2 regions of the Kineococcus sp. NBC_00420 genome follow, and region 2 is predicted to be linked to the other one. Evidence: predicted binding sites of a transcription regulator. Region 2 holds the regulator's gene; the other holds the start of a gene.
What was found. Region 2 encodes HspR, which represses chaperone genes until heat shock. Its sites were predicted from a motif close to ANTTGAGNCNGNCNGNCTCAANT; they were not measured.
Positions count from the first base shown of each region.

Region 1: the regulator HspR is predicted to act here: its motif matches at 9,855-9,877, upstream of OG218_RS16110 (Hsp20/alpha crystallin family protein).

Region 1 covers NZ_CP107930.1:3,255,115-3,271,095, forward strand. Annotated here, with positions in the region: gene OG218_RS16065 (carbohydrate ABC transporter permease) at 1-186, shown strand, start outside; gene OG218_RS16070 (carbohydrate ABC transporter permease) at 270-1,079, shown strand; gene OG218_RS16075 (mannitol dehydrogenase family protein) at 1,114-2,607, shown strand; gene OG218_RS16080 (aldo/keto reductase) at 2,701-3,669, opposite strand; gene OG218_RS16085 (Gfo/Idh/MocA family protein) at 3,811-4,926, shown strand; gene OG218_RS16090 (sugar phosphate isomerase/epimerase family protein) at 4,955-5,842, shown strand; gene OG218_RS16095 (ABC transporter permease subunit) at 6,062-7,081, shown strand; gene OG218_RS16100 (carbohydrate ABC transporter permease) at 7,156-8,022, shown strand; gene OG218_RS16105 (hypothetical protein) at 8,072-9,751, shown strand; gene OG218_RS16110 (Hsp20/alpha crystallin family protein) at 9,933-10,361, shown strand; gene OG218_RS16115 (glycoside hydrolase family 15 protein) at 10,389-12,140, opposite strand; gene OG218_RS16120 (NAD(P)H-quinone oxidoreductase) at 12,137-13,126, opposite strand; gene mobA (molybdenum cofactor guanylyltransferase) at 13,136-13,738, opposite strand; gene OG218_RS16130 (sensor histidine kinase) at 13,923-15,981, shown strand, end outside.
Region 2 covers NZ_CP107930.1:2,291,871-2,307,851, forward strand. Annotated here, with positions in the region: gene OG218_RS11175 (6-phospho-beta-glucosidase) at 1-556, shown strand, start outside; gene OG218_RS11180 (iron-siderophore ABC transporter substrate-binding protein) at 654-1,673, shown strand; gene OG218_RS11185 (aminoglycoside phosphotransferase family protein) at 1,715-2,491, opposite strand; gene OG218_RS11190 (beta-propeller fold lactonase family protein) at 2,551-3,561, opposite strand; gene OG218_RS11195 (heat shock protein transcriptional repressor HspR) at 3,599-4,021, opposite strand; gene OG218_RS11200 (DnaJ C-terminal domain-containing protein) at 4,104-5,141, opposite strand; gene grpE (nucleotide exchange factor GrpE) at 5,173-5,757, opposite strand; gene dnaK (molecular chaperone DnaK) at 5,757-7,616, opposite strand; gene OG218_RS11215 (DUF3616 domain-containing protein) at 7,851-8,879, shown strand; gene OG218_RS11220 (energy-coupling factor transporter transmembrane component T family protein) at 8,895-9,698, opposite strand; gene OG218_RS11225 (ABC transporter ATP-binding protein) at 9,761-11,230, opposite strand; gene OG218_RS11230 (ECF transporter S component) at 11,223-11,843, opposite strand; TPP riboswitch at 11,895-11,999, opposite strand; gene OG218_RS11235 (hypothetical protein) at 12,093-12,233, shown strand; gene OG218_RS11240 (DUF4235 domain-containing protein) at 12,249-12,551, shown strand; gene OG218_RS11245 (CsbD family protein) at 12,658-12,831, shown strand; gene OG218_RS11250 (NAD-dependent epimerase/dehydratase family protein) at 12,835-13,818, opposite strand; gene OG218_RS11255 (ATP-binding protein) at 14,051-14,524, shown strand; tRNA gene OG218_RS11260 (tRNA-Gly) at 14,647-14,720, opposite strand; gene dcd (dCTP deaminase) at 14,798-15,373, shown strand; gene OG218_RS11270 (cell wall-binding repeat-containing protein) at 15,447-15,981, shown strand, end outside.

The DNA of each region.
Region 1 (15,981 bases), 960 kb from region 2:
ACCATCACGGCCGGTGGCCTGGGCACCGCGAACCTGCCGTACACGATCTACCAGACCGTGTTCTCCGCCCACGACTACGGCCTCGCCTCGGCCATGGGTGTCGTCGTCGTCATCGGGACCATCATCGTCGCGAACTTCGCCCTGCGGGTCGTCGCGAGCATGTTCAAGCAGGAGGCCGGTCGATGAGCACCGTCGCGAGCAGTGGCACGCTGAAGCAGAACACCAACGCCCACGTCCCGACCTCCAAGCGGGAACAACGTTCCCGCGAGATGAACCGCAGCAAGCCGATCTGGGGCCTCATCGCCTGGATCGTCGGCATCCTCTTCGTCCTGCCGGTGCTGTGGATGGTCCTCACCTCGCTGCACTCCGAGACCGACGCGGCGACCAACCCGCCGTCGATCGCCGCCGGGCTGACCCTCGACGGGTACCGCTCCTTCTTCTCCGCGCAGCCCGCCGCACCGCTCATCAACTCGGCGATGGCGTCGGTCATCTCGACCCTGATCGTCCTGGCCCTGGCGATCCCCGCGGCGTTCGCGCTCTCGATCCGTCCGGTCCAGAAGTGGACCGACGTCATGTTCTTCTTCCTGTCGACGAAGTTCATGCCGCTCGTCGCCGGGCTGCTGCCGTTGTACCTGTTCGCGACCAAGACGGGCACACTGGACAACATCTGGCTGCTGATCGTCCTCTACACCTCGATGAACCTGCCGATCGCGGTCTGGATGATGCAGTCGTTCCTGGCCGAGGTCCCCGGCGAGATGCTCGAGGCGGCCTCGATCGACGGCGCCGGCCTGATCCGGATGCTGTGGTCGATCGTCCGCCCGGTCGCGATGCCGGGGGTGGCCGCCACCGCGCTGATCTGCTTCATCTTCAGCTGGAACGAACTGCTGCTGGCCCGCACGCTGACGAACACCATCGCCAGCACGGCACCGGTGTTCCTCACCGGTTTCGTCACCAGCCAGGGCCTGTTCCTGGCGCAGTTGTGCGCCGCGGCGACCGTGATCTCGCTGCCGGTCCTCGTGGCCGGGTTCGCCGCCCAGGACAAGCTGGTGCAGGGTCTGTCCATGGGTGCCGTGAAGTGACCCGCCCGTCCACCGCAACCCCTGGAGCGCTTCCGTGACCTCCACCACCACCGCACTGCCGCTGACCCCGGAGAACCTCGCCGCCATCGGCGAGCGCGTGCCCGTCCCCGGCTACGACCGGTCGCAGGTGACGCCCGGGATCGTCCACCTGGGGGTCGGTGGTTTCCACCGTGCGCACCAGGCGATGTACCTGGACCGCCTGATGAACGAGGGCAAGGCGCTGGACTGGGGCATCCGCGGCATCGGCGTGCTGCCGCACGACCGGCGGATGAAGGAGGTCATGGACGCCCAGGGGGGCCTGTACACCCTGGTGCTGAAGGACCCCGACGGTTCCCGCGAACCCCGCGTCATCGGTTCCATCCTCGACTTCATCCTCGCCCCCGAGGACACCGAGGGGGCGGTGGAGGCGATGGCCGACCCGCGGATCCGCATCGTCTCCCTCACGGTCACCGAGGGCGGCTACAACATCGACGCGGTCAGCGGCGAGTTCGTGCTCACCGAGGAGAAGGTCGCGGCGGACCTCGCCGACGGCGCCGTCCCGCAGACGTCGTTCGGTCTGGTCACCGAGGCGCTGCGCCGTCGCCGCGACCGCGGGATCCCGCCCTTCACAGTGATGTCCTGCGACAACATCCAGGGCAACGGTCACGTCGCCCACCAGGTGTTCGTGGCGTTCGCGAAGGCCAAGGACGCCGAGCTCGGTACCTGGATCGACGAGCACGTGAAGTTCCCGAACTGCATGGTCGACCGGATCACCCCCGGCACCACCGACGACGACCGCGCCGAGGTGCGCGAGGCGTTCGGCGTCGAGGACGCCTGGCCCGTGGTCTGCGAACCGTTCGTGCAGTGGGTCCTGGAGGACGACTTCGGCCTCGGCCGACCGCCCTACGAGGACGCGGGCGTCCAGGTCGTCGACGACGTCGAGCCCTACGAGCTGATGAAGCTCCGGCTGCTCAACGCCAGCCACCAGGCGCTGTGCTACTTCGGCTACCTCGCCGGCTACCGGCTGGTCCACGAGGTCGCCCAGGACCCGCTGTTCGCGACGTTCCTGCTCGGGTACATGGAACGCGAAGGGTCCCCGACCCTGGCCCCCGTCCCCGGGATCGACCTGGACGCCTACCGTCACGAACTCGTCAGCCGGTTCTCCAACGGCGAGGTCCGCGACACCGTGGCGCGGCTGTGCAACGAGAGCTCCGACCGCATCCCGAAGTGGTTGCTGCCGGTCGTCCGGCACCAGATCGCGCACGGCGGCGAGTTCTTCCGCGCCGCCGCCGTCGTGGCCAGCTGGGCCCGCTACGCCGAGGGGGTCGACGAGCAGGGCGAGCAGATCGAGGTGTCGGACCGCATCGCGGACCGCCTCGTGGCGACGGCCCAGCGCAACCGCACCGACCCGACGGCCTTCATCGCCGACCGGGCCCTCTTCGGCGACCTCGTCGACGACGAGGCGTTCGTCGCGGAGTACACCGCCACGCTGGCCTCGTTGCACGCCCACGGCGCCCGCGCGACCCTCGAGGCGATCGTCGCCCGCTGACCCCGTCCCGACTCCTGGGGAGCTCTCCACCCTTCCGGCGCTGCCGAAGGGTGGGAAGCTCCCCAGAAGTCGTTTCGGGGGGCGGGTGGGGCCTCAGAAGCCGGCGACCTCGTGGGGTTCGTAGGGGGCCTCGAGCTCGGCGACCTCGTCGGCGGTGAGCTCCAGCTCGATCGCCGCGAGGGCGTCCTCGAGGTGCTGGGGCTTGGTGGCGCCGACGATGGGGGCGACCACGACCGGGTTCTGCGCGACCCAGGCCAGCGCGACCTGGGCGCGGGAGACCCCGCGGCGCTCGGCGACCCGCGCCACCGCCGCGACCACGTCGGCGTCGGAGTCGCGGTAGAGGGTCTTGCCGAACTCGTCCTTCTCGGAGCGGTTCGTCGTGGCGTCCCAGTCGCGCGTGAGCTTGCCGCGGGCCAGCGGGCTCCAGGGGATGACCCCGACGCCCTCGTCGGCGCACAGCGGCAGCATCTCCCGCTCCTCCTCGCGGTAGAGGAGGTTGTAGTGGTCCTGCATCGTCGAGAACCGGGTCCAGCCGTTGAGGTCCTGCAGGTGCAGGGCCTTGGAGAACTGCCACGCCCACATCGAGCTGGCGCCGAGGTAGCGGACCTTCCCGGCCGCGACCACGTCGTGCAGGGCCTGCAGCGTCTCCTCGAGCGGGACGGTGGGGTCGAAGCGGTGGATCTGGTAGAGGTCGACGTAGTCCGTCCCGAGGCGGCGCAGCGAGTTGTCGATCTCGGTGAGGATCGCGTTCCGGGAGAGCCCCGCACCGTTGGGTCCCGGGCGCATGCGGCCGTGGACCTTGGTGGCGATGACGAGGTCCTCGCGGCGCGCGGCCTTGAGCAGGACGTCGCCCAGGATCTCCTCGCTGGAACCGTCGGAGTAGACGTTGGCCGTGTCGAAGAAGTTGACGCCGGCGTCGAGCGCGCGGTGCAGGAAGGGGGCGCTCTCCTCCGCGGGCAGCGTCCACCCGTGGTTGCCCCGGGCCGGGTCGCCGTAGCTCATGCACCCGAGGACGAGCCGGGAGACCTCGAGGCCGGTGTGACCGAGTTTCACGTAGTCCATGACGCGATCGTGCCCGATCACCCGTTCGGCTGCCTGCGCGGGCGGAGGAACGGGCGATCGAACGATCCGTGGTGATCGATCGATCTTGACCCTCGTCGGGGCGCTCCGGCACGGTGACGCCACTCGACGAGGAGTCCAAGCATGCCCCTTCCCCAGCACAGCAGAACCCGTTTCGCCGTCATCGGCGCGGGCGTCATCGCCCGTCAGCACGGCGCCGTCCTCGGCCAGCTGGCCGAGGAGGCCGAACTCGTCGCGGTGGTGGACCCGGTCGCGGAACGTGCCCAGGCCTTCGCCGCGGAGCACGGGGGTCAGGTCCACGCCACGCTGGCGCAGGCCCTGGCGGGCGTGCCCTTCGACGTCGCGGTCGTCTGCACCCCGACCGGTACCCACGGCGAGCTGACCGTGCAGGCGCTGGAGGCCGGCAAGCACGTCGTGGTCGAGAAGCCGGCGGAGATCTCGCCCGAGCGGATCGAGCAGATGGTCCGGGCCCGCGACCGCGCCGGCACCCTGGTCTCGGTCATCTCCCAGCACCGCTTCGACCCGGCGGCGGAGATCGTCGTGGCCGCGGTGGCCCGCGGGGAGTTCGGCCGGCTGACCTCCGCGACCGCCTCGATCGACTGGTGGCGCGGGCAGAGCTACTACGACTCCGGCGACTGGCGCGGCACGTGGGCGCTGGACGGCGGCGGGGCCCTCATGAACCAGGGCGTGCACACCGTCGACCTCCTGATCGCCACGATGGGCCGGCCGGTGGAGGTGTTCGGCTGGACGGCCGTCCGGGCCCACGAGCGCATCGAGGTCGAGGACGTCGCGACGGGTGTCGTGCGCTTCGAATCGGGGGCCATCGCGACCCTGCACGGTTCCACCGCCGTGTACCCGGGCCTGAGCACCCGGTTGCAGGTCCACGGCGACCGCGGCTCGGCCGTGATCGAGGACGACCGTCTCGTCTACTTCCACGCGACGCCGCCCGGTGGAGCACCGCAGGAGACGCTCATGGGCGCCCGCGGCACGGGCACCAACCAGGTCGAGCGCTTCGGTGGACCGGAGGCGACCGCGCCGGTGACCAGCCTCCCCGGCCGGATGTCCGACGCGCACCTGGCCCAGTACCGCAACGTCCTGGCCGCCCTGCGGGGTGAGGCGGAACTGCGGGTCGGCCTGGAGGAGAACCGCCTCGCGGTCGCCGTGATCACCGGCCTCTACGAGTCCGCCCGGACGTCGCGTCCGGTGACGCTGGCCCCCTCCCTGCAGAGAACCCCCTGACCGTCAGATCGAACGAGGAGAGACGACGATGACGTCTGGACGACCCGGCCGCAGGGTCGCGGCGAACCCCATCCCGTACTGGTCGCAGGCCGGGAAGACCCGGGAGGTCTTCGAGCAGGCCTTCCGCGACTTCCAGCAGATCGGTTTCACCGCGGTGAAGGCCGACCTCCCGGCCGGGATGAGCACGGGGGAGTACGCGGACTGGATCGCGGGTTTCGGGCTCAGTCCCTCGATCGGGCTCTTCAGCAGCGCGCTGGACGAGACCGTCGAGATGGCCGACGTGCTCGAGCAGGCCCGGCGCTTCGGCGCCGAACAGGCGGAACTCGGTCTCGACCGCACGATGCTCTCGTCGATGTCCCTGCCCGAACGCCTCGAGCGCCCGGCCGTCGGGGCCGGGTTCGACCAGGGCCGCCTCGACCGGGCGATCGAGAACGCCGGCCGGGTCTGCGCGGTGCTGATCACCGAGGGGGTCCGGCCGCTGCACCACTCCCACGTCGGGGGTGTGTTCGAGACCGAACACGAGATCACCTCCCTGCTGGACGACCTCGGACCCGACCTCATCGGTTTCGGGCCGGACACCGGGCACCTGCGGTGGGCGGGGATCGACCCCGTCGCCCTCGTCCGGCGCTACGCCGACCGCACCGGCGGGATCCACCTCAAGGACCTCTACCCCGACCACCTCGACGGGGCCGGCGGCGGTGGGACGTACCGCGAGAAGGCGAGCAGCGGGCGGTTGTGGGCGGAACCCGGACGGGGCGTGCTCGACCTCGGGGCGGTGCTCGACGCCCTCCCCGACGACTACGACGGGGACTACATGATCGAGGTCGACCACCCGAGCGTGGGTTCCCTCCACGAGTCCCACCGGATCTCGTGGGAGTGGGCGCGGGACCACCTCGCCGCGGTGACCGTTCCGTGACCTGAGGATCCCCGGATGCGTTGCGGCAGAGCATGACGCGCCTCGGGAAACCTTCCGTTGCGACCCCAGCCGTGCTAGCGTCGGAACGGCGATCGGGGTAAGCGTTTACCGCGGTGGCGCGGGTTCCCGGCGTGGGGGACCCGGCCCCGCAGGAACCCGGTGCTCGAACTCGGACTGTCCGGCCAACCCCCGTGCAGGTGACGTGGCAGGAGCTCAAAGGTGAGACAGAACTCTTCCGGTGAGAAGTCGTCGGTCGCGGCTGCGGCCGGGAACCTCTCCGTCGGCAGCGCCCCGGCGAAACCCCCGCGGCGCGGATCCCGTGCGCCGCGCGCTCCCCGGCGCCGCTGGTCGCGCGACAGGCTGCTCCTCGTCGCACTGGGTCTCCCCGGTGCGATCGCCCTGGTGGCGTTCCAGTACCTTCCCCTCCTGGGCAACGTCATCGCCTGGAAGGACTACCAGCCCTACCTGAGCATCTCCGAGTCGGACTGGGTCGGTTGGCAGAACTTCTCGTTCCTGTGGGACGGGAACCCTGCGTTCCGCAACGCCCTGTGGAACACGATCGTCCTCACGATCATCCAGACGGTGCTGGTCTTCCCGGTCCCCCTGGTGATCGCCCTGGTGCTGAACAGCCTCTCCGGGGAGCGCCTGAAGCGGATCCTGCAGTCGATCCTCTACCTGCCGCACTTCCTGTCCTGGGTGATCGTCGTCGCGCTGTTCCAGCAGATGCTGGGCAACGCGGGCATGCTGAACACCTTCCTCGTGCAGAACGACTTCCCGATCATCAACATCATCGGGGTTCCGGAGTTGTTCAAGGCGCTGGTCACCAGCCAGGTGATCTGGAAGGACGCCGGCTGGGGAACCATCATCTTCCTCGCCGCGATCTCCCGCGTCGACCAGGAGCAGTACGAGGCGGCCGCGGTGGACGGTGCGAACGCACGACAACGCCTCTGGTACATCACGTTGCCGGCCCTCAAGGGGCTGATCATCCTGCTGCTCATCCTCCGCCTGGGCAGCAGCCTCTCGGTGGGGTTCGAGCAGATCATCCTGCAGCAGGGACCGGTCGGTCTGCAGGCCAGTGAGGTCCTGGACACCTGGGTCTACAACAACGGCATCCTCGGCGGTGAGTGGGGAACCTCGGCGGCCGCAGGCCTGATCAAGGGCCTGGTCGGAGTCCTCCTCGTCGTCGGCGCGAACAAGTTGGCTCACCTCTTCGGTGAGAGAGGGGTGTACGAGAAGTGACCACCGTCGAGAACGCGACCATCGGTGACGACACCGTCCCGTCGTTCCGCAAGGACGGCAAGCGGCCTCCGTGGATGGAGAAGCCGAGCGTCGCCACCCAGGCCCTGAAGTTCGTCTTCCTGGCCATCTCGGTGGCGCTGGTCGTCATCCCCTTCTGGACGGTGATCGCCACGTCCCTGGCCGACCAGAAGACCATCAACGACTCCGGTGGCGGGATGGTCCTGTGGCCCGGGAGCGGGATCAGCTTCGACGCCTACACCACCGTGCTCCAAGGGGGCGTGGTCACCCGCGCGGTCCTCATCTCCATCGGGGTCACCGTGGTCGGGACGTTCCTGTCGCTGGCCGCGACCGCGGGTCTCGCCTACTGGCTGTCCCGGCCGGGTGCCCTGGGCGCCAAACCGGTGCTCATGCTGGTGCTGGGCGCGATCCTCTTCGCCCCGGGGCTCATCCCGAGCTACCTGGTGGTCAAGGAGTTCCACCTGCTGGACTCCCTGTGGTCGCTGGTCCTTCCGGTGCTCGTCAACGCCTTCAACGTCATCGTCATGCGCGCGTTCTTCCAGGAACTGCCCAAGGAGCTCTTCGAGTCGGCCGCCATCGACGGGGTCGGAGCCGCGACGGTCCTGCTGCGCATCGTGCTGCCGCTGTCCAAGGCGGTGCTGGCCGTCATCGGGCTCTTCTACGCGGTCGCCTACTGGAACGCGTTCTTCAACGCCCTGCTCTACATCCAGTCCAGCGAGAAGTGGCCGATGGCCCTGGTGCTGCGGACCTACGTGGTCAACCAGACGACGATCGGCGGCGACGCCGCAGGCGAGGCCCTGCCCCCGCAGCTGCCGCTGCAGATGGCCATCCTGGTGATGGCCATCGTGCCGATCCTGCTGGTCTACCCCTTCATCCAGAGGCACTTCGCCAAGGGCGTCCTGATCGGCGCAGTCAAGGGCTGAACCGCCCGCCGCACGACTCACGATCAACCCACCGGGTCGAGGAGGATCCATGTCAGAGAGCGCTTTCAGTCGACGCAGTCTGCTCGCAGGGGCAGGAGGTGGTGCGGGTCTGCTCGCGACGGGCGGCCTGTCCGCCTGCTCCAGCGGGAACGACAGCGGTGGTTCGGGGGGAGACAGCGGGAAGAACACCGCCGTCCTGCCGACCTACGTGCCCTACACCGGGGTGACCCCGGACCTCCCGGGCACCGAGCAGGGCGTGGACCCCGCCTTCCGGAACTTCCCCGCCGAGAACCCCACCTCGGTCGAGGAGGTCCCCGGTCACGGGGAGACGGTGACCGGGATGGCCAACATCTACTTCGCCGTCCCGCCGGGCGTCGGGGACAACACCTACTGGCAGGGCCTGAACGACCGGCTCGGCGTCGACCTCCAGCTGCAGATGGTCAGCAACGCCGACTACCTGCAGAAGTTCCCCACCGTCATCGCCGGCAACGAGCTCCCGGACATGCTCCAGATCCCCGGCCCCGTCACCGGCAGCACCTTCCCGGTGCCCAACCTGCCGCAGCTGCTCGAGAAGCGCTTCACCGACCTGAGTGAGCACCTCTCCGGTGACGCGGTCAAGGAGTACCCCAACCTCGCCAACATCCCCACCCGCACCTGGAAGGCGACGGTCTACAACAACGGGATCTACGGCATCCCCATCGCCCGCGGGGCCATCGGCAACTACCACTTCATCCGTCAGGACCTGTTCGAGGCCGCCGGGGTCTCGCCCGAGCCGAAGAGCTACGACGAACTCGTCGAGACGACCAAGGCGCTGACCGACCCCAAGCAGCGGCGGTGGGCCTTCAGCCTCTTCAACCAGCCCCGCCAGCTGCTCGGGCGGATGAACGGCGAGCCGAACGTCTGGGCGGAGGAGGGGGGCAAGCTCACCCACGTCTACGAGACCGACCAGTACGCCCAGACCGTCACCGACCTGATCGCCATGTGGAAGTCGGGCGTGATGCACCCGGACTCCTTCGACACGGCCCAGCCGTTCAAGCAGTTGTTCAACGCCGGGACTTGCGCCATCAACGCCGCCGACGGCTACCCGGGGTGGATCCAGTACCAGCTCGACAACGCCTCGAACCCGAACTTCAAGCTCGGGTTGATGCCCGTCCACCTGCGTGACGGGAGTGGACTGGCGCACTGGGCCTACGGCAACGGGTACTTCTCGATGACCATGCTCAAGCAGCAGGACGACCCGGAGAAGATCAAGACGGTCCTGCGGGTGCTGAACTGGCTGGCCGCACCGTTCGGCACGGAGGAGTACAAGTACCGCCTCTTCGGCCAGGAGGGCGTCGACCACACGCTGGACCCGGGGGGAAACCCGGTGCTCACCCCGACCGGGACCAAGGACACGGTCCTGCCCATCCGCTACCTGGCCGACAGCCCGTACAACATCTACGTCCCCGGTCGTCCCCAGGACGCCGACACCCAGCACGAGTACCAGTCGCTGGAGATCCCCACCGGCATCGCCAACCCGGTGATCGGGCTGTACTCCAACGCCGCCTCGACCGACAACGCCACGGCCGACAAGACCTTCACCGACGGCGTCAACGACGTCGTCCAGGAGCGTCGTCCGTTCGCCGACCTCAAGACCCTGGTCTCGACGTGGAAGAACTCGGTGGGGGACAAGATGCGCACCGAGTACCAGGACGCGCTGCAGAAGGCGGGGGCGATCGCCACGAGCTGATCCGGCACCCCCGATCCGTGATCCCGCTGGGTTTCCCGCGAGATCACGGGTCGGGGGTTCGGGGTGGGGTGGTCGGGGCCCTTCCACCGTCGGCGAACGGGGGAAGTGAGTCGAGGGGACTCAGGTTGTGTCCCTCGAAGGCGCTCACCCCGAGCGTCGGGAACGTCCGAGGAGGACACTCATGAACACGCTGTCCGTGTGGCGCCGCAGCCCCTTCGAGACCCAGGCCCAGTTCGACGCGCTGGTCCGCAACAGCTTCGGGACCCCCACCGGGTTCGTCCCGGCCGTCGAGGTCGGCCGCGACGGGGACGACGCCGTCGTGAAGCTGGAACTCCCCGGCATCGCCGAGGAGAACCTCCTGGAGGACGTCACCGTCGAGGTCGAGAAGGGCGAGCTCGTCGTCCGCGGTGAACGCAAGGACCCCCGCGAGGAATCCGCGCGCCGCCGCACCGAGATCCGCTACGGCACCTTCCGCCGCAGCTTCACGCTGCCGGCCTCCGTCACCGCGGAGTCGATCAGCGCGAGCTACGACGCGGGTGTCCTGACCGTCCGCGTCGCCGGGGCGCACACCACCGCGCAGCCGACCCGGATCGAGATCACCACCGTCTGAGCCGACGCGCGCTGACGACCACCACCGTCAGCGCGCCAGTCGGAGGGAACTCGAGAGCAGTGCGGCGTGCACGAACGCCTGGGGGAAGTTCCCGCGCAGCTGGCGTTCGCGCACGTCCCACTCCTCGCTCAGCAACGCCGCCGGACCGCACGCGGCCCGGTTGCGCTCGAAGAAGCGGAACGCGTCGACCTCCTGGCCGTCGGCGTGCAGGGCCTCGGCGACGACGAAGCCGCAGAGCAGGAACGCCCCCTCGGTGGTGCCCAGCGGCATCGAGTCGGGGGAGTAGCGGTAGACGTGGTGGTCCTCGACGAGGTCGCGCCGCACCGCCGCGAGCGTCGCCCGCGACCGCGGGTCCTCCACCGCCAGGGCGCCGTGCAGGACGGGACGCAGCAACGCCGCGTCGACCCCGGGCTGGGTCGGGCTGCGCTGCCACCGGCCCTCGTCGGGGTGCAGGCAGTCCCGCGAGGTCCGCGCGAGGATCGTGTCCGCGAGCGCCGCGTAGCGCGCCGCCTCGCCGGGCGAGGACACCGCCGCGATGCACTTCAACCCGGCGACGCACTCCAGCCGGGAGTGCGTCCACCAGTCGTCCTCGATCTCCCAGATCCCGGCGTCGGGTTCCTCCCAGCGCTTCTCGATCGCGGAGACCGCGACGCCCACGGCGCGCCGGCCGTCGGTGTCCAGGACGTCGAAGCGCGCGGCGGAGGCCAGCAGTTGCAGCACCTCGCCGAACGCGTCGAGCTGGAACTGCCCGCGGACGTGGTTGCCCGCGATGTCCCACCCACCGGGGTAGCCGGGGACACCGGTGTGCCGTTCGTCGGGGACGGGAGCCCCCAGCACGGTGTAGGCGGGCACCAGGTCCGGCCCGTCGGCCAGGACCCGTCGGACCACGAAGTCCACGAGCGTCCGGTACAGCTCGCTCGGTTCCCCGCACTCGGCGAGGGCGAGCCCCGCGTAGCACTGGTCGCGGATCCAGGCGTAGCGGTAGTCGTAGCTGCGGCCCTTGTCGGCGTGCTCGGGCAGCGACATCGTCGCGGCGGCGACCATCCCGCCCGAGTCCGAGGTCAGCCCACGGATCAGCGCGAAGGAGTGCCGGGCCTCCTCGGGTGCGACCGAGTGCGGGATGTCGGGCACCGCCGACCTCCAGGTGTGCTCGGTGGAGGTCCAGGAGTGCACCGGGTCCGGGGGTTCCTCGCGCAGGCGGGTCCCGACCTCCAGCACGAGGTGGTGGGAGGTGCCGGCCGGGACGCGCAGGTGCGCCCGCAGCATCCCGTCCTCGACGTCGGCGGAACCCAGCCCGCTCAGCCGCACGTGCAGGTCGCCGGACCGGGCGCTCCAGCGGCCGGAGTCGTCGCGGCGCAGGTTGCGCAGCGCCTTGGACCCGAACTCGGCCCGCAGGTCGAAGAGGACGTCGACCTCGCCGTCACCCTCGACGGCGACCACCTCGCGCAGCAGGACCGCGCAGTGGGGGTCGCTGGGCATCGACATGGCGTCGCGGCAGTCGATCGTGCCGTCGCCGCGCGAGGTCCAGTGGTGGCGGAACACCAGCGTCGCCGGTTCGTAGTGACCGCCCCAGACGAAGGGGTGCGACGGGGTGACGGAGAACGCGCCCCGGCCACCGAGCAGGGCGGCGAAGACGGCGTCGTCGTGCCAGTTCGGGGCGCACATCCACACGACGTCACCCCGTGGGCCGACGACCGCGCCGCGGGCGCCGTCGGCGACGACGGCGTAGTCGCGCAGGACGTGCGGCGGGAACTGCTTCGTGAACTCGTCGGGCGTCACCGGGGCGCCTGCGCCCCCGTCGTGAGCAGGAGCTTCCCGACGTGGGAGGAACCCTCCATGACCTCGTGGGCGCGCGCGGCCTCGGCCAGCGGGAACGTCTCGTGCACAACGGGACGCACCCCGCCGTCGGCGATCAGCGGCCACACGTGGTCGCGGACGCTGGCCACGATCGTCGCCTTGTCGTCGGCGTCGCGGTAGCGCAGTCCGGTGGCGTGCAGGGAGATCCGCTTGCGCATGAGGAGCCCCAGGTCGAGTTCGGCGTGGGTCCCGCCCTGGGTGGCGATCACCACGAGGCGACCGCTGGTCGCCAGCACGTCGAGGTTGCGGGCCAGGTACGGCGCGCCGACGAGGTCGAGCACGACGTCGGCGCCGGCCGGTTCGAACGCGCGGACCGCCTCGACGAAGTCGTCGTCGTGGTAGTTCACCAGCACCTGCGCGCCGAGTTCGGCGCACTGCTGCAGCTTCTCCGCCGACCCCGCGGTGACGGCCACCCGGGCCCCGACCTGACGGGCCAGCTGGATGGCCATCGTCCCGATCCCGCTGGACCCGCCGTGGACGAGCAGGAGCTCGCCGGGACGCAGCCCGGCGAGGGTGAAGACGTTCGACCAGACCGTGCAGGTGACCTCGGGCAGCGCCGCGGCCTCGACCACGCCGACGCCCTGGGGGACGGGCAGCAACTGCCCGACGGGGACGAGGACGCGTTCGGCGTAGCCACCGCCACCCAGCAGCGCGCAGACGGGTTCACCCACCGACCACCCGACGTCGGGCCCGGTCGACTCGATCCAGCCGGAGACCTCCAGGCCCGGGTTCTCGGGTGCACCGGGGGGCGAGGGGTAGTGGCCGAGGCGTTGCGCGACGTCGGCCCGGTTGACCCCCGCGGCGGCGACGCGGACCACGACCTCGCCCGGTCCCGCCACCGGGTCCGGCAGCTCGGTGGGGACGAGGACCTCGGGTCCCCCGGGACGTTCGACGATCACGGCTCGCACGTCGCGACACTACGTCGGGCCCGGCTCACCCGCCTCCGGATCCCCGTCCCCGTTCCCGTCCGCCAGCAGGCTCCGGGCCCGGTCGAGGTCCTGCGGCACGTCGACGTCCAGCGCCTCCCGCCCGCTGACCGCGACCTCCCCGACCCGGCCGCGGAACAGTTCCCGCAACGGCTGGCCCGCGATCGCCGGCAACCCGTCGAGGACCCGCTGGGCGCCGGTGCGCCGGTGCGCGGAGAGCAGCGGCTGACGCCGGCCGTCCTCGTCGACCCCGACGACGGCGTCCAGGTCCGGGTCCGCGGCGAGGGCGGCGAGGAGACGGGGCACGGCGCTCGCGGCGAAGGGCTGGTCCCCGCCCAGCAGCACCAGCACGGGCGCGGTGCTCGCGGCGAGGCCCGCGGCGAACCCGGCGAGCGGACCTCCCCCGGTCGGGCGCTCCAGAACCCCGCCCGGTCCGACGATGACCACGTCGTGACCGGCCAACTCGCGCAGCAGGTGCTGCAGGACCGTCCCGGGACCCAGGGGTGCGGCGAGCTTGTCCGCCCCCGGTCCCGTGCGGGCGGCCCAGCGGGTGCTCCCACCGCCCGCCACGACCACGACGACGACACCCTGCACCGGACCTCCTGGTGGCACGTTCGAGCGGAAGGGTCAAGCAACCACGCCGAGCTGCCGATGAGCCGAACGAGGGTTGTCGGGCCCGTGGAGTTCACCTCGTGGGTCCACGTCCCGATCACCACTGAGTCTGCTCGGCCAACGGTGGGCAGTTTCGCCCGCCCACCATCGCGTACGGAAGGTTGACATGCTGCGGAACCTGAGCATCCGAGCCAAGCTCGCGGTCCTCCTGGTGGTACCTCTCGTGTTGCTGCTCGTCGCCGTCGTCGCGACGGCAGCCCAGAACGTGACGTCCACGACGGAACGCCGCCACCTGGCCGCCTACGCGAAGTCGGCGCAGACGATCAACGGCTTCTTCACCGCCCTGCAGACGGAGCGACGGAGCACGCTGGAGTACCTGGCCGCGCCGGCCGACGACCTCAAGGCGCAGGTCGCCACCGACCGCGCCGCCACCGACGCCGCCACCGCCGGGGTGTCCCGGGCCATCCAGGACAGCGGCCTGGACCTGACCGCCGGGTCCAGCGCCGTGGTCTACGCCAGCGTGCAGAAGGCCCTCGCGGAGACCCTCCCGCAGACCCGCGCCGCCGTCGACAACGGCACCACCACCCCGCTCGCCGCGCTGAACAGCTACAGCGCCGTCGCCTCCGCCGCCACCGACCTCACCGTCACCGTCGCCGAGCAGGCCCAGGACCGCGACCTGGCCGACGACATCGCCGCGTTCGGGTACCTCCTCAAGCGCGTCGACGCGCTGTCGGTCGAGCAGTCCGCCGGTGACCTCATCGTCCAGGGCGACACCAACGTCGCGCTGGACGTCCTGCGCGGCAACGCCATCGAACAGGGCAACTACTTCGAGGCGCAGGCCCGCTACCGACTGCACGCCGACGGTGCGGCGGCCCTCGACGCCACCCTGAACAGCAGCCAGGTCACCCAGTCGCTGGCGTTCCTGAACCAGGACCGCAACATCTTCGCCGCTGCTACCGGCACCCCCTCCCTGCCCGAGAAGGGCTGGGAGGAGACCTCCAGCGAGGTCATCACCGCCTACCGCGCCGCCACCAACGAGATCGCGACCACCGTCGCCGACCGCGCCGACGCCGCGTCGACCCGCGCCCTCACCGGCACGGTGGTCCTGCTGATCGGCGCCCTGCTCGTCTTCGCCGCCGTCGCCCTCTTCGGCCTGCGCGTCGCCCGCGACATCGGCCGCCGCCTGCGCGCCCTGTCCGACGCGGCCATCACGGTCCGCGACGAACTGCCCCGCATGGTCGAGCGCATGCAGACCCCGGGCGAGGGTCCCGGCGTGGAGTTCACCCCGCTGGAGGTCACGAGCACCGACGAGATCGGTGACGTCGCCCACGTCATCAACGACCTCAACGAGACCACCTTCCGCATCGCCGGGGAGCAGGCCGCGCTGCGCGCCTCGATCGCCGAGATGTTCGTCAACGTCGCCCGTCGCGACCAGACGCTGCTCGCCCGCCAGCTGGCCTTCCTGGACCAGCTGGAGCGCACCGAGGAGAACCCCGACACCCTCGAGGACCTCTTCACCCTCGACCACCTCGCGACCCGGATGCGGCGCAACGCCGAGTCCCTGCTCGTCCTCGCCGGCATCAACACCGGGCGTCGCCTGCGCCGTCCGCTGCCGCTGTCGGACGTCGTCCGCACCGCGGCCGGCGAGATCGAGCACTACGACCGCGTGGACCTCGCCCTGCAGGTCGACCCGCCGGTCGTCGGTCACCTCGCGCTGTCGGCCTCGCACATGATCGCCGAGCTGCTCGAGAACGCGACGAACTTCTCCGACCCCGGCACCCGCGTCGTCGTCGGCACCGCCGAGACCGACCGCGGCGTCGAGATCACGATCAAGGACAGCGGCCTCGGCATGAACGCCGAGGAGGTCGAGACCGCCCACCAGCGCATCTCCGGTGGTCGCGCCTCGGAGTTCGTCGGGGCCCAGCGCCTCGGGTTCTACGTCGTCGGTCGCCTCGCCGGCCGCCTGGACGTCGAGGTCGAGTTCGTGACCTCCGAGGGCAACGGCACCACCGTCACCCTCGTCCTGCCCGCGGCGCTCTTCACCCCGGGCTCGGTCAAGGCCGGGGAGCCGGAGCTCGCGGCCCTCGACAGCGGCCTCCCCTCGCTCGAGGGTGGCGTCTCGGCCCTGCCCGACGGCGGTGCCTCGGCCCTGCCGGAGGCCCCGTCCGCGCTCCCCGCGGGACCGGGTGGTCTGCCCACCCGCACCCCGGCCGCACCCACCGGTG
Region 2 (15,981 bases):
GCTCGAGACCCAGGACAGCTTCTACCGCGAGGTCCGGTCCAAGGGCGCCGACGCCGCGGCGTTCTGGCGCGAGACGGTGACCGCGCGCAGCGCGAGCTACATGGCCGAGGCCAAGGGCGGCGAGCAGGGGAAACCCGTGCACACCGACCAGGTCGAGACCGACCCCTCGCACCAGGGCTACGCGGGCGTCGCGCTGGGCGTGATGGCCGCCATCACCCGCAACGAGCGCGCGACGATGATCCTCAACGTCCGCAACCGGGGAACCATCGCCGGGATGCCCGACGACGCGGTCGTCGAGGTCCCGACCACGGTCGACGCCAACGGGGTCCACCCGCTGACCACGTCCGCCCCCTCCCTGCACCAGTTGGGCCTCATGCAGCAGGTGAAGGCCGTCGAACGGCACACCATCGCGGCCGCCCTGACCGGCGACCGGAACGAGGCGCTGCAGGCGTTCGCCCTGCACCCGCTCGTGGACTCGGTGACGGTCGGGCGCAAGCTCCTCGACGGCTACGTCGACCGCATCCCCGAGGTGGCCGCGGTGCTCGGGGCGCACTGACGACGAGCGCGCGGGCCACCCGCCGGGGGGCCCGCGCGCTCTGCCGACGGGATGCCGGTCGGGTATGGTCAGGCTGTCCTCAGTCGCATCCGCTGGGGTGGTCCCCCCGATCGGAGCCTCCGTGCCGTCGCTGTCCCGCCGCACCCTGCTCGCCGGCACGTCCGTCGCGGGTCTCACCGCCCTCGCCGCCTGCGGCTCGTCCGACGACGCGGGCGCCTCCGCGAGCAGCTCCGGGACGGCGTCCTCGACCACCTCGATCGACACCCTCTTCGGCGCCGTGGAGGTCCCCGCGAACCCGAAGAACGTCGTCGCGCTCGGCTGGGGAGACATGGAGACCGTGCTGGCCCTGGGGGGTCAGGTCGTCGGCACCTCCGACTGGCTGGCCTTCGGGGGCGACGGCGTCGGCCCCTGGGCGAGCGACCTGGTGAAGCAGACCCCCGAGGTGCTGGGCACCACCGAACTCAGCTACGAGGCCGTCGCCGCGCTGACCCCCGACGTCATCCTCAACACCCGGCAGAGCAACGCCCAGGCCCAGCAGGACGAGCTGAAGCAGATCGCCCCCACGGTCGGTCCGCCGCCCGGCCAGAAGGTCACGTACGGCACTTCCTGGCAGGACCAGGTGGAACTCGTCTCCGCCGCCCTCGGCACGAGCGACGCGGGCGCGAAGCTGATCGCCGACCTCGAGGCGAAGTTCAAGGACGTCGCGGCGGCGAACCCCGGGTTCGCGGGCAAGACCGTCTCCGTCGCCGCGTTCTTCTCCGGTGCCTTCGGCGCCTACGTCACCGGCGACAGTCGCGTCGACTTCATGACCGAACTCGGTTTCACCCAGAGCCCGACGGTGCAGGCGCTCTCCACCGACGCCAGCTTCTACGTGTCGCTCTCCGACGAGCAGCTCGACCAGCTCGAGGCCGACCTCGTGGTCGTGTTCCCCATCGGCGCCACGACGGCGGAGATCACCGCGAACCCGGGGATCCAGAACCTGCAGGCCACCCGGGACGGGCGCATCGTGGTGTTCGACGACACCACCCAGGCCAACGCGTTCTCCAGCGGGACCACCCTGGGCCTCGGCTACGCCCTCGACCACGCGGTGCCGCTGTTCGCGCAGGCCATCGCCTGACGTCCACCCCCACCCGGATCTCCGACGCGCTGCCGCTCACGTCAGCGCAGGATCGCGTCCTCGAACGCTGACCGGTTCGCCCGCACGTGGGCGTCGTCCCGGACGTAGAGCCGGTCGTGGCCGTCGGCGACGTGGGACGCGAACGCGGCGCTGCCCGCGGCGGCCTGCTCGTGCATGTACCGCACGAGCAGGTCGAGGTGTTCGAGCACGGCGTCGACGACGCCGGCCCGGTCCGCCGCCGTCGCCCCGTAGGCGTCGCAGAACTCCGCCAGCCGGGTGGCCTGTTCCGCGGTGCCGGGTCGGACGCCGTCGTGGCCGGGGTCCGAGAGCGGCACCCAGCGGTAGACGGCGACACCGAGGTCGGTGCGGCGTGGACCCGGTCGTGCGGTGTCGAAGTCGATCAGCCCCGTGACGCGTTCCCCCTGCAGCACGCAGTTGTGCGGGGCGAAGTCGCCGTGGCAGACGACCTCGACGGGGTCCTGCGCGGGGAACAGCCACCCGTCGCGCGGGAGTTCCGCGGCGAAGACCGCCGTCGCCCGGTGGTAGTCGCGCAGGAGTTCCGCAGCGCTCAGGAGGGCCGTCCGGGAGGCCGCCTCGTCACCGACCGGGTAGTTCGGGACGGTCCCGGGCAGGAAGTCGAGGAACTCGAAACCGTCGACGAGCCCGCGGACCCGGGGAACGGGGGCGAAGTCCTCGAGACGGCGCAACAACTCGTGGACCCTCGGGGTGTGGGGGCCGGTGGGACGACGTACGGCGTCCCCCGTGCGGACCACCTCGTTGACCCCACCACCGGTGAGCACTTCCTCGTCCGACGCCACCGGAACCCCCTTTCGTTGCGCACCAGCCTGCCGCGGCGGACGGGCGCGGTCCAGTGGGCTCAGAGGGGCAGCACGTACGTCGGCGAGCCGACCTCCACGACCGAACGGTCGACGACGGTCAGGTCGTCGTCCAGCGTGAGGTGCACGACGGCGTCGGAGTCCTGGGCGGCGACGTAGAGGTGGTGGCCGATCACCAGGACGTGGCGGGGGTTCGCGACCCCGATCGTCACGTCGCGCACGGCACGGGGGACGCCGTCGACGACCTCGAACAAGGTGATGACGTCGGCGCTGCGGTTGGCGACGACGAGACCCCACGGCGCGAGCGCGATCTCCGAGGGGTACACGGGTTCGTCGCCGGAGCCGACCAGCGCGGAGGTGCGGACGGGGTCGGACAACCGGCCCTCCCGCAGCGTGAACGAGGTGACGCTCGCGTCGAGTTCACCCGCGACGTGGACCCGGCCGGCGTCGACGACGGCGTGCCGCGGCCCGGTCCCCGGCGCCAGGTCGACGACCTGCACCGGGTCGGGCGAGGCGCCGTCCGCGCCGAGGGTGTGGACCCGGACCTCGTCGGTCCCGAGGTCGAGGACGGCGAACGCGTCCGGCGCCAGCAGCCGCGTGGAGTGCGGGTGCGACGCCTCCTGGCGTTCGCGGTCCGGACCGGAACCGTTGCCGTGCAATGTCTGTCGCAGTCCGGTGACGACTCCCCCGGTCAGACCGAGGACCCCGACGCCCCCGCCGTAGTTCGCGGCGAGCACGACGTCGGGCGTCACGGTGAGGTGGCAGGGCGACGAACCCCCGCTGGACTGTTCACCGAGCAGTTCCCAGCGGCCGCCGTCGTAGCGGCGGGTGGAGACGAAACCCTCGTCGACCTCGTGGGCCGCGTGCACGAGACCGGGAGCTCCGGTCGCGAGGAAGGAGGGTGAAGCGCAGTCGGCGACGTGACCGGGACGGCCGAGCCGGCCGGAGGACGGGTCGCGCGGCACCAGCGTGATGCCCTGACCGCGGCCCCCGGTGGCGGAGGTGTAGGACCCGATGGCGAGGACCGTGGAACCGGTCGGCGATGACGTCACGGCCAGATCATGCCCCACACCGGGGGCGGGGGCCGGGTCAACGGCGGGGTTCAGGCCGCCACACCACCAGGGCGTTGGAACGCTGTGACTCAGGGCGACGACCCATCGGGGTCGCGACGATGTCCCCGGCCATCCCGGCCGCGAAGATCCGCCGCGCCTGGGACCGCACGAGCGCCACCTCGGCCTCGAGTTCCTCGACCCGCTGACCGAGGGCCAGCACGTGGTTCTCCAGGTCCATGATGCGTTTGATGCCCGCGAGGTTCACGCCGTCCTCCTGGGACAGCCGTTGCACCTCGCGCAGCTGCGCGACGTCGCGGGCGGAGTAGCGCCGCCCGCGGCCCCGCGCCCGGCTGGGCGAGACGAGGCCGAGGCGGTCGTACTGACGCAGCGTCTGCGGGTGCATGCCCGCGAGTTCGGCCGCGACCGAGATCACGAACAACGCGGTGTCGTCGTCGTACACACTCCCTCTCCTCTCGTCTCGGCCCTCTCCACCCGTGGTCCCGCTGGGTTTCCCAGCGGGATCACGGGTGGAACGGGGTGGGTCAGCTGCGGGCGCGGTCGGCGAGACCGGCCCGCGGGTCCTCGCCGGCGGTGGCCGCGGCGAACGCCTCGACGGCCTCGCGCACCGCCCCGTCGACACGTTGCGGCACGACGACGTCGAGGGTGACGAACAGGTCGCCCCGGTCGTCGTCCGTGCGTGACCGCTTGACACCGCGGCCCTTGAGCCGCAACGACCGTCCCGACGGGGTTCCCGCCGGAACCTTCACCTTGACGGCCACGCCGTCCAGGGTCGGGACCTCGACGGTCGCGCCCAGCACGGCCTCGTCGAAGGAGACCGGCAGAGTCATCCGCAGGTCGTCACCGTCCCGCTTGAACACCGGGTGCGGTTCGACGTTCACGGCGACCAGCAGGTCGCCCGCCGTGCCGCCGGGGCCGGGCATCCCCTTGCCGCGCAGGCGGACCTTCTGCCCGTCCCGGACACCCTGGGGCAGCCGGACGTTGACGTTGCGGGCCGGGCCGCCGCGCGGGTCGGGGACCCGCAGCGACACGGTCTTGCCGTCGAGGGCGTCACGGAAGGACACCCGGGCCGAGGCCTCGAGGTCCTGACCGCGCTGCGGCGGAGCCTGACCGCCCGGGAACCCCGCGCCACCGCCCTGACCGAACAACCCCCCGAGCAGGTCCTCGAAACCACCCGCGGAACCCCCACCGGGGGTGCCGAAGCGCACCCCGCCGGGGGCACGCCCGCCGCCCTGGTTGAACAGGCCGCCGAGGAGGTCCTCGAACCCCGCGCCGCCACCGGCCGCGCCGGGCCCGGAACCCCCGGAGGAGAACCTGGCCCCGCCGCCGACCATCGCGCGGACACCGTCGTACTGCCGGCGCTGCTCGGGGTCGGAGAGGATCGCGTACGCCTCCCCGACCTCCTTGAACCTCGCCTCGGCGGCCGCGTCACCCGGGTTGGCGTCCGGGTGCAGCGTCCGGGCCTTCTTGCGGTAGGCCTTCTTGATCTCCGCCGTGTCCGCGTCGTGGGCGACGCCGAGAACGGCGTAGAAGTCCTTCTCCGCCCAGTCCTGCATGCTCACGAACGTCCCCCCTCCTCAGACCTGGTCGAGTTCATCCCTGCGGGTCGGCCACCGCGACGCGGGCCGGACGCAGCACCCGTTCCGCGAACCGGTACCCCGGCTGGAGGATCTGGACGCACGTCGCGACCTCGTACTCGTCGGAGTGGCTGTGCATGAGCGCCTCGTGGACGGCCGGGTCGAACGGTTCCCCGGCCTCCCCGTAGCGCTCGAGGCCGAACCGCGTGAGCGTCGCCTCGAGCTTGTCGGCGATGGCGACGAACGGACCGGTGAGGTCGCCGTGCTGCCGCGCGAGGTGGACGTCGTCGAGGACCGGCAGCAGCGACTCGGCCACGCCCGCGAGCGCCGTGTTCTTGGCGACGTCGCGGTCGCGTTCGACGCGCTTGCGGTAGTTCGCGTACTCCGCGTTCAGCCGCTGGAGCTCGTCGAGGCGCTGGGCCGCGAGGCTCTGCGCCGCGTCGAGGTCGGCCTCGGCCGCGCCGTCGTTCGGGCCGCCCACGGTGGGCGCGGCCGGAGCGGGTTCGGCCGCGGGAGCGCCCCGGACCTCACCCGTCTCCGGGTCGAGCCTGCGGTTGTCGCGGACCACGACGGATTCGTCCTGCTGGTGGTCCTCCGCCATCACTTGTCCTTCTCGTCGTCGACGACCTCGGCGTCCACCACGTCCTCGTCGTTGGAGGACGACGACCCCTGGGCGGAGGCGCCCGCGTCGGCGGAACCCTCGGACTGGGCCGCCGCGTACATCGCGGAGCCGAGTTCCTGCGAGGCCTGCGCGACGACGTCGGACTTGGCCTTGATCTCGGCCGCGTCGGTGCCGGCGAGGGCGGTCTTCAGTTCCGCGACAGCGGCTTCGACCTTCGCCTTGCCGTCCTCGGGGAGCTTGTCGGAGTTGTCCGCCACGAACTTCTCGGTCTGGTAGACGAGACCCTCGGCCTGGTTGCGGGCCTCGGCCTCCTCGCGGCGCTGCTTGTCCTCGTTCGCGTGCGCCTCGGCGTCCTTGACCATGCGGTCGATGTCCTCCTTCGACAGCGCGCTGCCGCCGGAGATGGTCATCGACTGCTCCTTGCCCGTGCCGCGGTCCTTCGCGTTCACGTGCACGATGCCGTTGGCGTCGATGTCGAAGGTGACCTCGACCTGCGGCACACCACGCGGGGCGGGGGCGATGCCGGTCAGCTCGAACGTGCCGAGCGGCTTGTTGTCGCGGGCCAGTTCGCGCTCACCCTGGAACACCTGGATGAGGACCGAGGGCTGGTTGTCGTCGGCGGTGGTGAACACCTCGGAGCGCTTGGTCGGGATCGCGGTGTTGCGCTCGATGAGCTTGGTCATGATCCCGCCCTTGGTCTCGATGCCCAGGGAGAGCGGGGTGACGTCGATGAGCAGGACGTCCTTGCGCTCGCCCTTGAGGACACCGGCCTGCAGCGCGGCGCCGATGGCGACGACCTCGTCCGGGTTGACGCCCTTGTTGGGCTCCTTGCCGCCGAGCAGTTCCTTGACGGCATTGGTCACGGCCGGCATGCGGGTGGAACCACCGACGAGCACGACGTGGTGGATGTCGGCGAGCTTGACGTCGGCGTCCTTGATGACGTCGTGGAACGGCTTCTTGGTGCGGTCCAGCAGGTCCTGGGTCATCTGCTCGAACTGGGCGCGGGTCAGCGTCTCGTCCAGGTGGACGGGGCCGTTCTCGCTCATCGAGAGGTACTGCAGGGAGATGCCGGTACTGGTGGCCGTCGAGAGTTCCTTCTTGGCCTGCTCGGCGGACTCGCGCAGACGCTGCATCGCGATCTTGTCCTTGGACAGGTCGATGCCGTAGGCGCTGGAGACCTTCTTGAGCAGGTGGTCGACGACGCGCTGGTCCCAGTCGTCGCCACCGAGGTGGTTGTCACCGGAGGTGGCGCGGACCTGGATGGTGGAGAACCCGTCCTCGTCCTTGCCGACCTCGAGGAGGGAGACGTCGAAGGTGCCGCCACCGAGGTCGAAGACGAGGATGAGCTCGTCCTCCTTGCCCTTCTCGAGCCCGTAGGCGAGAGCGGCGGCAGTGGGCTCGTTGATGATGCGCAGGACGTTGAGGCCCGCGATCTCACCGGCCTCCTTGGTGGCCTGGCGCTGCGCGTCGTTGAAGTACGCGGGGACGGTGATGACGGCGTCGGTGACGGCCTCGCCGAGGTAGCTCTCCGCGTCGCGCTTGAGCTTCTGCAGCACGCGGGCGCTGATCTCCTGCGGGGTGTACTTCTTGTCGTCGATCGTGGTCGTCCAGTTGGTGCCGACCTCACGCTTGACCGAGCGGACGGTGCGGTCGATGTTGGTGACGGCCTGGCGCTTGGCGATCTCGCCGACCAGCACCTCACCGTTCTTGGCGAAGGCGACGACGGAGGGCGTGGTGCGCCCACCCTCGGCGTTCGCGATGACCGTCGGTTCGCCGCCCTCCAGGACGGAGACGACGGAGTTGGTGGTCCCGAGGTCGATGCCGACCGCACGTGCCATGGCTTGAAGCCCTCTTCCTGCGCTGGGTGAGTGTTGAGCGTTCTCCACTCAAGTCTGCCCAACGCCCCGGATCTGTCAAGCCGGAACGTCGGCAACTTGAGTCTGATGGGCTCAACTCACGAGGAGGGGGTCTTGTTCCCGACGGGGGAACTCGGGGGGAGAACCGTTCGCTCTCAGGACGTGGAACCCCTGCGCCGGCTGCCCCTGCACTTCGACGAGGCGTCGAAGGCCGGGATGACCCACGTGAACCTCTCCGCCGTCCGCGCCGACGGCCCCCACCTCTGGGTGGCGGGCGACGAGACCGCCACGGTCGAACGGCTGACGGCCGTCGTCGAGGACGGCCGGGTCCAGGGCTACGACCGTCAGGTCAGCGTTCCCCTGGCCGAACTCGTCGACCTGCCCGGACCGCACGACGAGGAGGCCGACGTCGAGGGCCTGGCCCGCAGCGGCCCCTGGCTGTGGGCCGTCGGTTCGCACAGCCTGAAGCGCAAGCGGATCCGCGACCACGACGACAAGGCCCGCCGGCGCCTCGGCCGGGTCGTGCGCGAACCCAACCGGTTCGTCCTCGTCCGACTGCCGATCGACCCGGCGACCGGCCTCCCCGCCCGCGAGGTCGACGTCGACGGCGAGACCCGCACCGCGGCCGTCCTCGGGGCCCACGACGACGACCTGAGCACCCACCTCGCCGACGACGACCTCATCGCACCGTTCCTCGCGATCCCCTCGAAGGACAACGGCCTCGACATCGAGGGCATCGCCGTCCACCACTCCCCCGACGGCGACCGGCTCTGGGTCGGTCTGCGCGGGCCGGTGCTGCGCGGCTGGGCGGTCCTGCTGGAACTGCGCCCCCGCACCCACCGCAGGAACCCGGGCCGCCTCGTCCTGGAGGAGTTCGCGGACGGCACGACCTACCGGCTGCACCTGCTCGACCTGCGAGGCCTCGGCATCCGCGACCTCTGCCCCGACGGGGACGACCTGCTCGTGCTCAGCGGCCCCTCGATGGGTCTCTCGGGACCGGTGCGCGTGCACCGCTGGATCGGCGGGTGCGTGACCGAGGCCGCCGACGTCGTCCGGGCCGCGGAGCTCCCGGTGGTCCTGGACCTCCCGCACGGCCAGGGCGAGGACCACCCCGAGGGGATCACCCTCCTCCCCGCCGACGTCACCGGGACCGTGGCTCAACTGCTGGTCGTCCTCGACTCCCCCGCGCCGCAGCGACACACTCCCGACGGCGGGATGCTCGCCGACCTGTGGGACCTCACCTGAGGCTCAGCCCGACACTCAGCCCACCGACGTGACGAACGCTCCCCCCACCAGCCGGAGCACCAGCGGCAGGGCGGCGACGACCACCCCGACGATCACCAGGACGGTGTCCGCGCGTCGCCAGGGAGCGGGCAGCGCCCAGCTGCGGCGCAGCGCCGTGTCGCCGGCGAACCCCCGGGCGTCCATCGCGACGGACGTCCGTCCCGCCCGCCGCACCGCGTCGACGAGCAACCCGAACGCCGTCGAGGCCGACCACCGCGAGCGCGACAGCGGGCCCCGTCCGGGGCCGAACCCGCGGACCCGGCGGGCGGCGGCGATCTGCGCCCAGGACGCGGCGAGGGTGTCGAGCTGACCGAGGGCGGTCACGACGGCCACGACGACGCGTCCGGGCAGCCGGAGCCGCTGGGCGAGGTGGTCGCCGGCCTCGGCCGGGTCGATCCAGCCGAGCAGGAGCGCACCGGGGAGGACGAGCACGAGCAGGCGCAGGGACGCCGTCAACGCCGTCCACAGGGGTTCGGCACTGCTGCCGGCGACGACCGTGGACCACCCGACGGAGACCGCGGCGACCAGCAGCGGCAACGACCGCACCAGGAACGCGCGCCGGTCACCGACGACGAGCGGGAGGCAGAGCAGTTGCACGGCAAGGGCTCCGGCCGCCTGCCACCACTCCTGGACGGCGAAGGCGCCGACGGCGCAGAGCACCCCGACGGCCAGCAGCGGCAGGGGTCCGCAGTGCCGGACGAGAGGCCCGGGACCGGCGCTGCGCCGTTGCGCGGCCGTCGGTGGAACCCCGTCGTCCACAGGTGTGGGGTGCAGTCCCACAACCTTGTCCACAGGTGTGTGCACAGTCCTGTGGACATCGCTGTGGAGGACTTCACCGTCCTTCACGCCGCCGCCGCCCCGCGCGAGCTGCGACCGGCGACGAGGTGGACCCCGGCGCCCGTGGCGACGGCGTGGACCAGACCGGCGTCGTGCGTGCTGACGGCGACGGCGGCCCCGTCCCGGGCCGCACCCGCGAGCAGTCCCGCGACGACGGCCCAGGTACCCCGGTCCTGCCCGACGCTCGGTTCGTCGGCGAGCAGCAGCGCCGGGCCGGCGGCCAGGGCGGCCGCGAGCGCCAGTCGTCGTTGTTCGCCGCCGGAGAGCCGGAAGGGGTTGACGTCGGCGCGCTCCCGCAGGCCGAGGACGTCGAGCAGGGCGTCGGCCCGGGCGGTGTCCCGACCGAGGACCCGGGGGGTCGCCCGGACCTCGCCCCGGACGTCGGTGGCGAGGAAGGAGTGCTCCGGGGACTGCGGGACCCACCCGGTCCGGGCGGCCAGGTCGCGCGAGCGCCAGGTGTGCGGTGCGGGACGTCCCGGGGGGGCGAACCCGGTCGCGGCGACGAGGTCGCCGGTGGGGCGCTCGAGCCCGCCGAGGACGGCCAGCAGGCTGGACTTCCCCGACCCGCTGTCGCCGGTCAGGGGGGTCGTGACGCCGGCGCGGAGGGTGACGTCCACGTCGTGCAGCACGGTGACGGGTGGGGTCGGGCGCAGTCCACGGCGGCGGCGGACCAGTCCCAGCCCGTTGCCGCGCAGCACGTCTCCCACGACGTGCAGGTCCGGGCGGAGCAGCCCCGCCGGGAGGTCGAGCGGCTGCGGGGCGGGAGCCCCGGGCAGCCAGAGCCCGTCGGCCAGCAGGGCCGGGTCGGCGAGGACCCGGTCCGGGGGGCCGTCGGCACGGACCCGGCCGTCGCGGCCGAGGACGACGACGCGGTCGACGTGCGGGGCCCACCCGGCGAGGTCGTGGTCGACGACGACGAGCCCGCGGTCGCGGGCGGCCTCGAGCACCGCGGCGCGCACGGCCCGGGCGGTGGGGGCGTCGAGCATCGAGGTGGGTTCGTCCAGCAGCAGCACGCCGGGGTCGGCGGCCAGCGTCCCGGCGAGGGCGAGCCGCTGGCGTTCCCCCCCGGACAGCGTGACGACCTCGCGGTCGCGACCGGCGGTGTAGCGGGCGGCCGCGTGGGCGCGGGCCACCCGCTGCCAGATCAGCGACCGGTCCAGGCCGGCGTTCTCGGGCCCGAACGCGGTGTCCCGGCCGGCGAGCTCGGCGACGACGGCGTCGAGGGGGTCCTGGACCAGGAGCCCGACCTCCCCGGCGCGCGGAGCCCGACCGTCGAGCAGGACCTCGCCGTTCGCGTCGACGTCGTCCTCGAGGAGTCCCGCGAGCGCCCGCAGGACGGTCGACTTGCCCGCCCCGCTGGGCCCCACGAGCAGGACCCGTTCCCCGTGCCGGAGGTCGAGGTCCACGTCGGCCACCACGGGTCGACGGGACCCCGCGGGGGTGACCGTCAGGCCGCGCAGGGTCAGGTCAGCCACGGTCGCGGGCGCGGCCGTGGTGCTCGCGGCCGGCGGCGAAGGCACCGAGCGCGCCGGAACGGGCCAGTCCCCGCACCAGCAGCCAGCCGCCCAGGCCGGCGACGACGGCGCCGGAGACGGCGAAGGTGCCCACGTAGAAGAGGCGCCAGCCGAGGTCCCAGGTCCCGTCGTAGCGGTAGAACTGCTCGAAGAGCCCTTCCAGGACCCCGGCGAGGATCCCGCCGAGGACGGCGACGGGCGGTCCGAAGCGGCGCCAGGCGAACAGCGCGACGGCGATCTCGACCCCGACGCCCTGGATCGTGCCCGAGACCAGGGTCGTGATGCCCCAGTAGTTGCCGAGCAGCGCCTCGACGGTCGCGGCGACCATCTCGGCGAGCAGCGCGGCGCCCGGGCGGCGGATCACGAGGGCGGCGACGACGGCCGGCAGCAGCCAGACCCCGGCGACGAGGCCCTTGAGCGGCGGCAGCGCCGCGAACAGCGGTTCGACGGCGAGGTACAGCACGTCCCAGCCCCAGAAGACGACGCCGAACGCGACGCCGAGGACGGCGGCGGTGACGAGGTCGACGGTGCGCCAGTGCGCGGTCCCGCGCGAGCGGGTGAGGGTGGTGCTCATGGTGGTCCTCCTGTGGTCCAGGAGGGGGACCCGCCGCCACCGTGGCCGCGGGTCGAGGACGTCCCGACTCCCTACGCCGGTGTGACCCGGATCAGGTTCGAGGGTCTGCGGGAACCCGCACTCTCAGCGCCACCCGGCGCTCCCCTGTCGTTGTCCCGCGACCCTACTACCCCCGTCCTCCCTCCCGACTCGTGATCGGGGCGGGGATCGCCCGCCGGACCACCGGTGGGGAACTGCGACCATGGCCGGGTGCTCCGGATGATGCGTGGACCCGACGGCGGCCCCTCCCGGGCGGTCCGGCTGATGACCCTGATCGTCGTGATCGCGGTCCTCGGGGCGAGCGCCGCCGCCCTCACGCCGGTCCTGGGGTGGCTCCTGGACCTGCTGTAGGGCAGGGTTCGGGCCATGAGTTCGATCGTCTGGAAGCTGGTCGGCCCCGGTGCCGGCATCATCGCGACGGCTGTCGCGAGCCGCGTCACCAAGAAGGTGTGGGTCTCGGTGACCAAGTCCCCGCCGCCGGACAACCCGGAGGACCCGGACGTCGCGTGGAAGGAAGCCGTCGTCTGGGCGCTCGCCTCCGGCGCGATCATCGGCCTGACCCGGCTGATCGTCGAACGCCAGGCCGCCGCCTGGTACCGCAAGAGCTTCGGTGAGCTGCCTCCGGGTCTCGGCCCGGGCGACGACGGAGCGGTGAAGGCCAACTCCTGATCTCCGGGTGCGGTCACGTCCGCTGCGTGCTGCGATGTGACCGCACCGGGAACGGGCTCGCGCGGACGTCCGTCCGCCACCTCCCCGGTGTTCTGGAGGAGGAACCGTGAGCGCTGCGGACAAGATCAAGAACGCCGCCCAGGACGTCGCCGGCAAGGCGAAGGAAGCGGTCGGCGGGGCGAAGGACGACGACGCCCTGCGCCACGAGGGTCAGAAGGACCAGGCCGCCGCCGACCTGAAGCAGCGCGGCGAGCACGTCAAGGACGCCTTCAAGGACTGATCCTCAGCCGAACAGTTCCACCAGCCGGTCCTGCCGGGTCTCGACGGTGTCGTCGACGACCCGCAGGGCCGGGTTCGCGTCGTGGTGGGCGATGATCTCGCGGGCTCCCTCCGCGAACGACGTCGTCGCCGCGAAACCCGGGACGAGCCGCTTGAGCTTGGTGTTGTCGAAGACCACCGAGTGCGCCTTGTCCCCCAGCAGTCCCGCGGCACCTCCCGGCGTCTCCCGCGCGATGACTTCGCTGGGGACGTGCACGAGACGGGGTTCGGCCACACCCGCCGCGGTCGCCAGCCGGCGCGCGATCCCGTCCCAGGTGAGGACCTCGTCACCGGTGATGTGCACCGCGTCGCCGACGACGGCGGGTTCCCCGAGGAGCGGGACGAGACCTTTCGCGAGGTCGGTGTGGTGGGTCAGCACCCACGTCGACGTGCCGTCCCCGTGCACGACGACGGGCTTCCCGCGACGCATCCGGTCGATGGCCGTCCAGCCGTCGTCGAGCGGGATCGACGCCCGGTCGTAGGTGTGGCTGGGGCGCACGACGAACGCGGGGAAACCTTCCTCGCGGTAGGCCCGGGTCAGCAGTTCCTCGCAGGCGATCTTGTCGCGGGAGTACTGCCAGAACGGGTTGTGCAGCGGCGTCGACTCGGTGATCGGGAGGTGCGCGACGGGTTTCTGGTAGGCGCTCGCGCTGGAGATGAAGACGTACTGCCCGGTCTTGCCGCGGAACTGCTCGACGTCGGCGCGGACGTGGTCGGGGGTGAAGGCGACGAAGTCGACGACGACGTCGAACTCGCTGTCCCCCAGCACCTCTCGCACCGCCGCCGGATCACGGACGTCGGCCGTGAGGACCTTCGCGTCGGCAGGAACCTCCCGCCGGCCGCTGCCCCGGTTGAGGATCGTGAGGTCGATCCCGCGTTCGACGGCGAGCGTCGAGCACGCCGAACTGATGATCCCGGTACCGCCGATGAACAGCACGCGCAACGCCATGGGGGGTTCTCTCTCCGCGTCTCGACTTCCTCGTCCGTCGGGGAGGTTACGCCTCCCGTCCGGCGCCGGCGTGTTCGAGTGGTCCCTCCACCTCGCTGCGCGTCCTCGTTGATGAGCCGAGGGGACGGGTCCCTCGCGTCACCCTCTCGGCCTCTTCGCCGCCGCGTTCCACCCATCCACGCCCCCGCCCGCTCCGAAGCGCTGCGTGGGCGAGGACGAAGAGGTGCGAGGCGTGGAGTTCCTGACACTCGAACAGCACCCCCGGGCGGTGACGACGGCCCGTCACTGGGTCGTGGACGTCTGCGGTCGACGTGGTCTCGACATCCCCACGCAGGACGCGGTCGAACTCGTGACGGCTGAGATGGTCGGCAACGCCGTCCGGCACGGAGGCGGCGGGATCGTCCTCACGGTCGACGCCTCGACCCCGTTCCTGTCGTTGCTGACGGGTGACACCCGACCCGCGTCCGCGCCGGTGCTCGCGGTGTCCGTGACCGACGCGGGCTCCTCCCGACCCCACCCCCGCGCCGCGGCCGACGACGCGACCTCCGGACGCGGGTTGGCCCTGGTCGACGCGTTGTCCCTGCGGTGGGGCGTGACCGCGGTGACGTCCCGGGGCACGAACGGCGCGGACGGGTCGGGGAAGACGACGTGGGCCGTGCTCGCCACGACGGCGTCGGGCACCGAAGAGGTCCACCCCCGATCATGATCTTGCTGGGTTTCCCAGCAAGATCACGGCCGGAAGGGCGGGGGGAGCTGGGGCGCACACGGTCCCCCGGAACGACGAAGGCCCAGGACCAGCGATCGTGCCGCTGACCTGAGCCTTCGCACTGGAGCGGGTGACGAGAATCGAACTCGCACTATCAGCTTGGGAAGCTGAAGTTCTACCATTGAACTACACCCGCGAACACGGTCACGAGGACCGGGCACAGCCATCGTAACGGACACCGGGAGGTGGTCCAACCGACGGTACCGTGACGCCGTGCTGCTCTCCGACCGCGACATCCGCGCCCAGCTCGCCTCCGGCCGCGTGGTCCTCGAACCGTCCGAGCCCTCGATGGTCCAGCCGAGCAGCGTCGACGTGCGCCTGGACCGCTACTTCCGGCTCTTCGACAACCACAAGTACTCCGTCATCGACCCGGCGCAGGAGCAGCCCGACCTCACCCGCCTGGTCGAGGTGCCCGCGGAGGACCCGTTCATCCTGCACCCGGGTGAGTTCGTGCTCGGCTCGACGTACGAGGTCGTGTCGCTGCCCGACGACATCTCGGCCCGGCTGGAGGGCAAGAGCAGCCTCGGGCGGCTCGGGCTGCTGACGCACTCCACGGCGGGGTTCATCGACGCGGGGTTCTCCGGGCACGTGACGCTGGAGCTCTCCAACGTCGCGACGCTGCCCATCACGTTGTGGCCGGGCATGAAGATCGGGCAGCTCTGCTTCTTCCAGCTGTCCTCCCCCGCCGAGACCCCGTACGGCAGCAGCAGCTCGGGCTCGCACTACCAGGGTCAGCGCGGTCCGACGCCGAGCCGGTCGGCGCAGAACTTCCACCGCACCACGATCTGAGCGAGTCACAGCTGCCACACTGGTCACACCCGACGACGCCGCGGTCGGGTCTGCGACCCCCCTGGAGAGCCCTGTGACCCGCACGCCGATCCACCGCTCCCGGACCGCACGGGCCCTGCCGGTCGCCCTGCTCGCGGCGCTCACCCTCGTCGTCGGGTCCGCTCCGGCCACCGCGGCGCCCCAGGCCGGTTCCGAGACGCTCACCCCGCTGTGCTCCCCCGCTCCGCCGGTGCAGCACCCGGGCTGCGGCACGGCCCACCGGGGTGCCCCACTGCCCAGCGGGACGCCCAACGAGGTCGTCCGCCTCGCCGGCGCGGACCGGTTCGCGACGGCCGTCGCGGTGGCCGAGCACGGGTTCCCCGAGGCCGACGTCGCCGTCCTCGTGAGCGGGGCGGACCGCCACCTCGTCGACGCGTTGTCCGCCGGGCCGCTGGCGCGCAGCCTCGCGGCGCCGGTCCTGCTCGCCACCCGCGACGAGGTCCCCGCCGCCACCGCCGCCTACCTGCGCGAGCACGCGGTGCGTTCCGTCCTGCTCGTCGGGGGCGAGGACGCCCTGTCCACCTCGACCCCGGACCGGTTGCGGGCGCTCGGGATCGGCGACGTGCAGC